2 regions of the Paenibacillus sp. FSL M8-0212 genome follow, and region 1 is predicted to be linked to the other one. Evidence: predicted binding sites of a transcription regulator. Region 1 holds the regulator's gene; the other holds the start of a gene.

Region 1 (4,024 bases):
AATTTTAGTGAACGTGTTCCAATCAAGTTCTGTCCTTCTTTGTGAATATATTGTACCAGTCTGCCCAAATCAACATCGGGTTGCAGATCCAGTTTCAATTGTACGTCATTGCGGTTAATAGTTAATTGAACGTCATTGACTCCATCGTACTGGGTAACCATCTTTTCAATCGGATTCTGCACAGCCACCTGACGATATACAAACCAACCTCCAAACAACACAACGGCTGAAATGACGGCAGTTAAAGCAATAGGCAATACTTTTAGTTTCAAGTGAATTACCCCTCCCAGATTTTGGCCCAACCTACTGGCTTATTGGTATATAAGAATATGTGCACATTGACTCCTGCGATAATTTCGACAGGTTTATTTGTTTTGAATGTAACTTTGAGTACATATCTGAGTATATCACATCGTATATACAATTTCGAAGGCGAAAATATGAATAAATTATTAATTTTAACTATTTAAATTATTTAAGTTTACGGGCAACACAAAGAACCGGTTCAGTCGGATATCCGTCTGCCGGTTCTTTTGTTTCATTCATTCTCTAGCTATGTCACTCTATTTGTTCTAGCTGTTCGGGAGTGTGTAGACCAGGTCCACCTGTTCTCCGTTGCTAAAACGATAAAAACGATAGTGGTTATGCGTACCGTCTTTATAATACACTTGCCACACATATATTCCATTCACAACTCCGGGCATGATTCGTTTAATCTCGCCGGCAGGAACTTCAGAACTGAAGCGATTGCGGATCTGCGCTTCGGACATGCCATTCTGCAGCAGCTCACTGTGTACAGCGTTTGCACCCTTAGCCGGTTGATTGTTTGCATCGAATTTAACCCAAACCATAACATCCTGGTTATCCTTATTTTTGCCGATCAGGGTCCAGTAGATGTTGTCAGAGCCTTCTTTGTCTCCCCAGATGTACTTGCGCAATTCATCATAGGATGTAATGCCCAGTTGCTCCTGAGCTGCCTGTATGGCGAGCGCTTCTTCCTTGCGCTGGTCCTGCGTGACATGGACGTAATAACGCTGAAGTCCAAACAGAATCAGAACCAGTGCAAGCAGCGAAATCCATATCCACTTCTTTTTTTTCTTCAAAAGCCGAACTTCCTTTCCCTATGATGCTCTATCCTGCAATTAACGAGCAAGCAGACCATCAAATGCCAATTGAGACTCACGCAAAATACGCTCTTCATCCAGCGTCAGACATTCGCCATGTTTCACCACTTGTTTCCCATCCACCCATACGTGCTCAACATCTTTGGCAGAAGCCGAGTAGATCGTATGTGAGATCAGGTCTGTATGTGGATAGAAATGTGCCTGTTCAATGTCCAAGGCGATAAAGTCAGCCTTCATGCCGACCTGGAGTGCTCCGGTATTGTTCAAGAAGATTGATTTGGCACCATATGACGTTCCGAGTAGTAACGCTTCGCCTGCTGGCACTGCCGTCGGGTCACCAGATACACCTTTGTGGATCAATGCAGCCAGTCTCATTTCCTCGAACATATCCAGGTTGTTGTTACTTGCTGGTCCGTCAGTTCCGAGTGACACGGTAACTCCTGCTTTCAGCAACGCAGGTACACGCGCAACACCGGAAGCGAGTTTCAGGTTACTTCCCGGGTTATGGGATACAGCCACATCATGACGGGCCAGAATCTCAATCTCTTCGTCATTCAGATGCACCGCATGTGCAACCAGGGATGGACGGGAGAAAAAGCCCAGTTTCTCCAGATGTGCTACAGGACGCAGTCCATAATCAGCCACGTTCTGCTCGACTTCACGAAGCGTTTCCGACATATGTGTATGAAGAGGAAGGTTTAGGTCGTTTGCGACCTGTACAAGCTTCTCTATGTAGTCAGGAGGGCATGTATATGGTGCGTGTGGCGAGATTACGGTTGTAATGCGACCATCGGCCTGTCCATTCCACTCACGTGCAAACGCTGCCGACTCCTCCAGCTTCCGCAGTTGCTCTTCTTCCGAGCACAGCCCAATTACACCACGTGCCAGTGCTGCTCTAACGCCGGATTGCTCCACAACTTTGGCAACTTGATCCATGTGATCGTACATGTCCAGGAAAGCTGTAGTTCCGCCTTTCAACATTTCAAGCACCGATAGCGAAGTTCCCCAATATACGTCTTCTGAAGTCATTTTCGCTTCCATCGGCCACATTTTTTCCTGCAACCATACTTGCAACGCAAGATCGTCTCCGTGCCCTCTGAGCAACGACATCGCTGCATGACCATGCGTATTGATCAGACCCGGCAGGAAGAACAATCCTTTTCCATCCACTTTGGTACAATTTTCGTCTCCATCCGGCAATGTCTCACCAATATGCACAATCTTGTCATTCTCAACAACCATGTATCCTTGAACAACGTTCCATGTTGTGCCGCCTTCATTAACGGCAAATTTGCCGTTGTGAATTACCCATCTATTTGTTGTCATCTTCCTCATCGTCCTTTCCAGTCTCCAAGTAATAGGCCAAACTAAGCAGATCCGTTGTAAAGTCAGCATGGTGAATGCGGATATGCGGCGGTGTTTTTAGAATTGTTGGTGCAAAATTAAGGATCGCTTCAATTCCCGATTCAATAAGCTGATCGGCTACATTTTGAGCTTCCGTATCCGGAACCGTAATAATACCGATGCGGATGTTATCCGTTTTAACCGCTTCCGTCAATTCATTCATTGGTTTTACCGTCAAACTGTTGATTTGACTACCAATCTTCGGTCCATATGCATCAAATACAGCAACAATCTTCATGTTGTCTTTCAGATATGCGTTGTAGTTGGACAAGGCCTGTCCGAGGTTACCCGCACCTACCAGAGCTACATTAATTTGCTGATCGATTTTGAGAATGTGACGAATTTTCTCGATCAAATAGGATACATCATACCCGATCCCTTTACGACCAAAATCACCGAAGTAAGCCAGGTCTTTTCGAATTTGGGCCGGATTCAGATCCAGCCTTTGTCCAAGCTCTTGAGAAGAAACAGTAGCCACCTCACGCTGGTGCAACTCGCTCAAATAGCGCAAGTATACAGGCAGACGTCGTACCACCGCTTCCGAAATTTTATCCGATTTCATTCTTGCTCCCCCTTACCAAGGCCACGATAAAAATAATAGATGAAAAGTTGAGCATTCTGTATAAACTCAAAGATAAACGTGACATTTTATACAGAATGCTCCTTGTAATTTAGGTTATAAGTTCTTACGTGCAACTGCTCTAATCGGATACGGAAATATCTAATAAAGTTTAACGCCAAACGATAGTGTCATGCAATGATATAACGAACAGAACAACCATTATTCTTGTTCATTAGCAGGTTTTTCCAACCACTCGGTGATTCGTGGAACCATCTGCTCCGTGAGCATATGCTCCATTTTGGGACCTGGTAATGAATATAAAAAGAATTTACCATAGTACGCTTCAATCACACGTGTATCATAAACAATGACAATTCCTCTGTCCTTTGCTGTACGCACCAATCGGCCAAATCCCTGCTTGAAACGAATGACCGCTTGTGGCACGGACAGTTTCATGAACGGATTTTTCTTCTGTTCCTGAAGCAACTCACTCTTGGCTTCCACCAACGGATGATTCGGCGGTTGGAAAGGCAATCTTACAATAGCGAGACAGGTCAGCGCTTCTCCCGGAATATCTACACCCTCCCAGAAGCTGCTTGTGCCCAGAAGTACTGTTGCTTTGGCATCTTGGAACCTGCGAGTCAATTTGGAACGACTTCCACTATCAACGCCTTGACCAAGCAACGAGATGTCGTTGCCAGACAGCGCCTCCTTCAGCGGATCATAGACCTGTCGCAACATCTTGTATGAAGTAAACAGAACCATCATGCGTCCACGCGTAGCAATTGCCGTCTCTGCGAGTGATTGCACCAGCATATTAACAAAGTGCGCATCACCCACACTTCCCTTCACACTCGGGAAATCACGCGGAATCACCAGAAGTGCCTGATCGCGATAGTTGAAAGGTGATGGCAGCATCGACGTTAACAACCGA
Region 2 (4,024 bases), 2.7 Mb from region 1:
GTGTACTTCCCTCTACCTCGGCCAAAATCGTGCCATGGGTAACCTTGTCTCCGTCTGTTACCTTCGGTGTAAATACAAGATCAGGATCAACGACCTGAAATACAAGTTCAGCTACGGTCATGCCTGCAATAACACCATTGTCTTTGGCGTGTATAATGGCCTTGGATTGGTTGCCTGCCGGGATCGTCACACTTGTTGTAACGTCACCTGCACCAACATCTTCACGAAGCCAGTTTTTGATTGATTCGATAAGCCCTTCATTATATCCATTCAGTATCATGACATCAATTCCTCCACAATCGCTTGTTCTCGCTGCTGCAGACTATGCTTCTGCCACACGATATCATCACGCGCCGGGAAATCCTCACGATAGTGAGCCCCCCGACTCTCCTCGCGGTGTAATGCTCCGCTGGTAACTAACCAGGCACAGGTCAGAAGGTTGGCATACTCCAGCTCTTCCTTATGGGTGAGAGTCTGATCAAAAAATTGCAATTCCTGTTGCAGCTTGTCCATGGCCTTCTGCAGATCCTCACCATTCCGGCGCAAGCCTACCTGACGAACCATCATTTTCTGTAGTCGTAAACGTCTTTCGGATACCGGCTTTTGCTCTTCCGTGATCTTATTGATCTTGTTATTCATCTCTACAGATGAAGGCGCAGCCCCTCTTACTTGTAATAAACCAAGCGGAGGAAGAGATTGAATACGATCAACAATTCTCCGCCCAAATACAATCGCTTCTGATAAAGAGTTACTTGCCAGGCGATTAGCTCCGTGCACTCCTGTAGAAGACACCTCACCACAAGCAAATAACCGGGAGATGCTGCTCTCTCCACTAAGATCCGTTTTCACTCCACCCATCATGTAATGGGCAGCAGGTGCAACGGGAATCCAGTCCGTTGTCATGTCCAATCCATAACGCATACAAGTCTCATATATGGTAGGGAACCGATGCTTGATCATCTCTGGTTGTTCATGCGTAATGTCCAAGTACACAAAGGTACTGTTGGTGGACTCCATCTCACTAACAATCGCTCGTGCCACGATATCGCGTGGGGCCAGTTCAAGCTGGGCATGATAACGATCCATAAAGCGCTCGCCCTTCACATTGCGCAAATATGCCCCTTCGCCGCGTACGGCTTCTGACACAAGGAAACGCGGGGCCCCCGGGTAACAAAGAGAAGTGGGGTGGAATTGGATAAATTCCATGTCACGAACAATAGCCCCAGCCCGATAGGCCATGGCTACACCATCGGCAGTAGCTACATCCGGATTCGTCGTGTATCGGTACAGTTGTCCTGCCCCACCAGAGCAAAGAACAGTTGCCTGTGCCTTCACGAACACTTGCGATCCGTCGTCCGTCTGAACCAGAGCGCCAATGCACTCCCCTCGATCTCGATCTGTAATCAGGTCAACAACAAAATGCTCATCCCATACTTCAATCCCGGGATGCTCATTCACTTCAACAGCAAGCGCACGTACAATCTCATATCCCGTTGCATCTCCGTTGGCATGCAAAATACGGCGGTGGCTATGCGCACCTTCCTGCGTCAACGCCAACTCGCCGTTCTCCAGATCAAATAAAGTACCCAAACGAATCAGTTCCTTCACTCCGTCCGGCCCCTCATTCACCAATACCTCTACCGCTTCGGAGCGGCATAAGCCCGCTCCTGCTACAAGTGTGTCCTGCAAGTGGTAAGCAGGTGAATCATCCTCAGCAATAACCGCAGCGATGCCTCCCTGCGCATATCTGGTGTTACTTTCAAGTAATGACTTCTTCGTGATCATTAACACACGTTGTTGTTCACTTGCCTTAATGGCAGTAAACAAACCAGCAATCCCTGAGCCTATAACCAGTACATCCGTCTCTACCATGTGTAGCGCAGACAGATCAAAATCAACTAAATATTGCGGTATCATGTTATTCACCTGTCTTGGAGCAAGAGTAGCGCATCCTACTTTACCAACAACATGCGCTCTAGTGATTCTCTGGCTTTGTCGGCAACGGCCGGTGGCACGTAGATTTGCGGCTTCATCGTTTCCAGGCATTTCACCAGTTTCTTCAAGTTGTTCACCTTCATGTTGGGACATACGAGGAACTTGGTAGCAAAGTGGAACTGTTTATCCGGACTATCCAGACGAAGCTGATATCCTGTACCATCTTCGGTACCTACGATAAATTCCTTCGCTGATGAATTTTTGCAATACTCCAGAATAGCTGTTGTGCTGCCTACAAAATCACCCATTTCTACAACCTCAGGGCGACACTCTGGATGGACAACAAACTCTGCATTCGGATGCTTGGCTCTCATCTCCACCACATCTTTGACTGTAAGCATATCGTGAGTGTTGCAATAACCTTCCCAGATAATCATTTTCTTGTCTGTATGCTGCTGCACATAATGTCCCAGGTTTTTATCCGGTACCCAGATAATTTCGTCGGAATCCACCGATTGAATAACCCGGACTGCGTTCGCCGATGTACAACAGATGTCAGTCTCTGCTTTGATCTCAGCCGAGGAATTGATATACGTAACCACCTTGGCATTAGGATGTTGTGCTTTCAATTTGCGTAGTCCATCCACATTCACCATATCTGCCATTGGGCAGCCCGCACGTTCGTCCGGGATAATAACTGTTTTATTTGGCGCAAGAATTTTAGCGCTTTCACCCATAAAATGAACACCACAGAAAACGATCACATCCGCATCTGTTTGTGCTGCCTTCTGGGCTAACAGAAACGAATCTCCACGGAAGTCGGCAACCTCCTGTACTTCGTCACGTTGATAATAATGGGCAAGAATAATGGCATTACGTTCCTTCTTCAACTCCATAAGCCGCGCACGCAGCTCGCGGTTCATCTCAGCCTTGCGCTCTAAAGCCAGAGCTTCCACCTGTGATCCTCTCCTTTATCGGGACAGCGTCATGCGCTGTTTCGTGGGCTAACCTAAGTCGTTATCTTCGCTTGAGAAACGAATCACAAGCGGTTTAACAACTAATTTACACAACGTTCACGACTCTGTCAATAAATGAAAAAGGCCCGGAACAGCGCTGTAACCACCTGTTTGCTAACTGGTTCGCCATCTAACTCCCGTTTATCTTTATCTATCCTCTTTTAAAATAATGGATAAAAAAAGAGAGCCCCAGGGGCTCTCTTGATTTCACCTGCTATCATAGCCAGATGTATTATACATTAAGACGTTGGCTTTGTTCCGCCATCATCCGGGTTATTGTTATTACCCTTTTCCAGATTCGGAGCTTCGTTTGGAATATCTCCGGCTGGTGGCTCAGGCGTTTCATCTTTACCTTGAATACGGACACGCACATCACCGATGTTGTCGATGATTGGCTCTCCGCCTTCAGTTGGTGTGCCTTCACCATCATTGTCATTCTCTGCTTTTGGAGTCAAAGAACCTGTTTCGATCAATTGCTTGATCTGATCCATTTCCAAAGTCTCTACCTCAAGCAAAGTTTGAGCGATCAGGTGCATCTCTTTTGAATGTTTAACAAGCAAGTCTTTACACTTCTCATAACAGTCATTGATAAAGCGTTGCATTTCCTGATCAATCTCATAAGCAATGGAATCCGAGTAATTCTGTTCATGACCGATATCCCGACCAAGGAATACCTGTCCTTGTGAACTTCCGAATTGCATAGGTCCCAATTTCTCACTCATACCGTATTCCATAACCATGCTGCGAACAATACCTGTCGCTTGCTGGAAGTCACTGTATGCACCAGTACCAATTTCTCCGATGAACAATTCTTCAGCTACACGACCCCCGAGAAGTCCGGTTACTTTATCCAACAGTTCCTGCTTGGTAACCAGCATACGGTCTTCTTTTGGCAACATGATTACATATCCACCCGCACGTCCGCGCGGAATAATGGTCACTTTATGTACCATATCAGCATGTTCGAGGAAATATCCTACAATGGTATGACCTGCTTCGTGATAAGCAACGATTCGTTTCTCGCGATCACTGATGACACGGCTTTTCTTCTCCGTACCAACGATGACACGGTC

What was found. Region 1 encodes Rex, which represses fermentation and respiration genes when NADH is low (regulators of the CRP and FNR family bind a similar motif). Its sites were predicted from a motif close to TTGTGAAATATTTCACAA; they were not measured.
Region 2: the regulator Rex is predicted to act here: its motif matches at 2,963-2,980, upstream of nadA (quinolinate synthase NadA).

The regions. Positions count from the first base shown of each region.
Region 1 covers NZ_JBBORP010000001.1:5,136,852-5,140,875, reverse strand. The annotation lists gene MKX68_RS22755 (hypothetical protein) at 1-272, opposite strand, end outside; gene MKX68_RS22750 (DUF5590 domain-containing protein) at 573-1,103, opposite strand; gene MKX68_RS22745 (amidohydrolase) at 1,143-2,450, opposite strand; gene MKX68_RS22740 (redox-sensing transcriptional repressor Rex) at 2,437-3,090, opposite strand; gene dinG (ATP-dependent DNA helicase DinG) at 3,310-4,024, opposite strand, start outside.
Region 2 covers NZ_JBBORP010000001.1:2,400,381-2,404,404, forward strand. The annotation lists gene nadC (carboxylating nicotinate-nucleotide diphosphorylase) at 1-280, opposite strand, end outside; gene nadB (L-aspartate oxidase) at 277-1,917, opposite strand; gene nadA (quinolinate synthase NadA) at 1,953-2,891, opposite strand; gene ftsH (ATP-dependent zinc metalloprotease FtsH) at 3,191-4,024, opposite strand, start outside.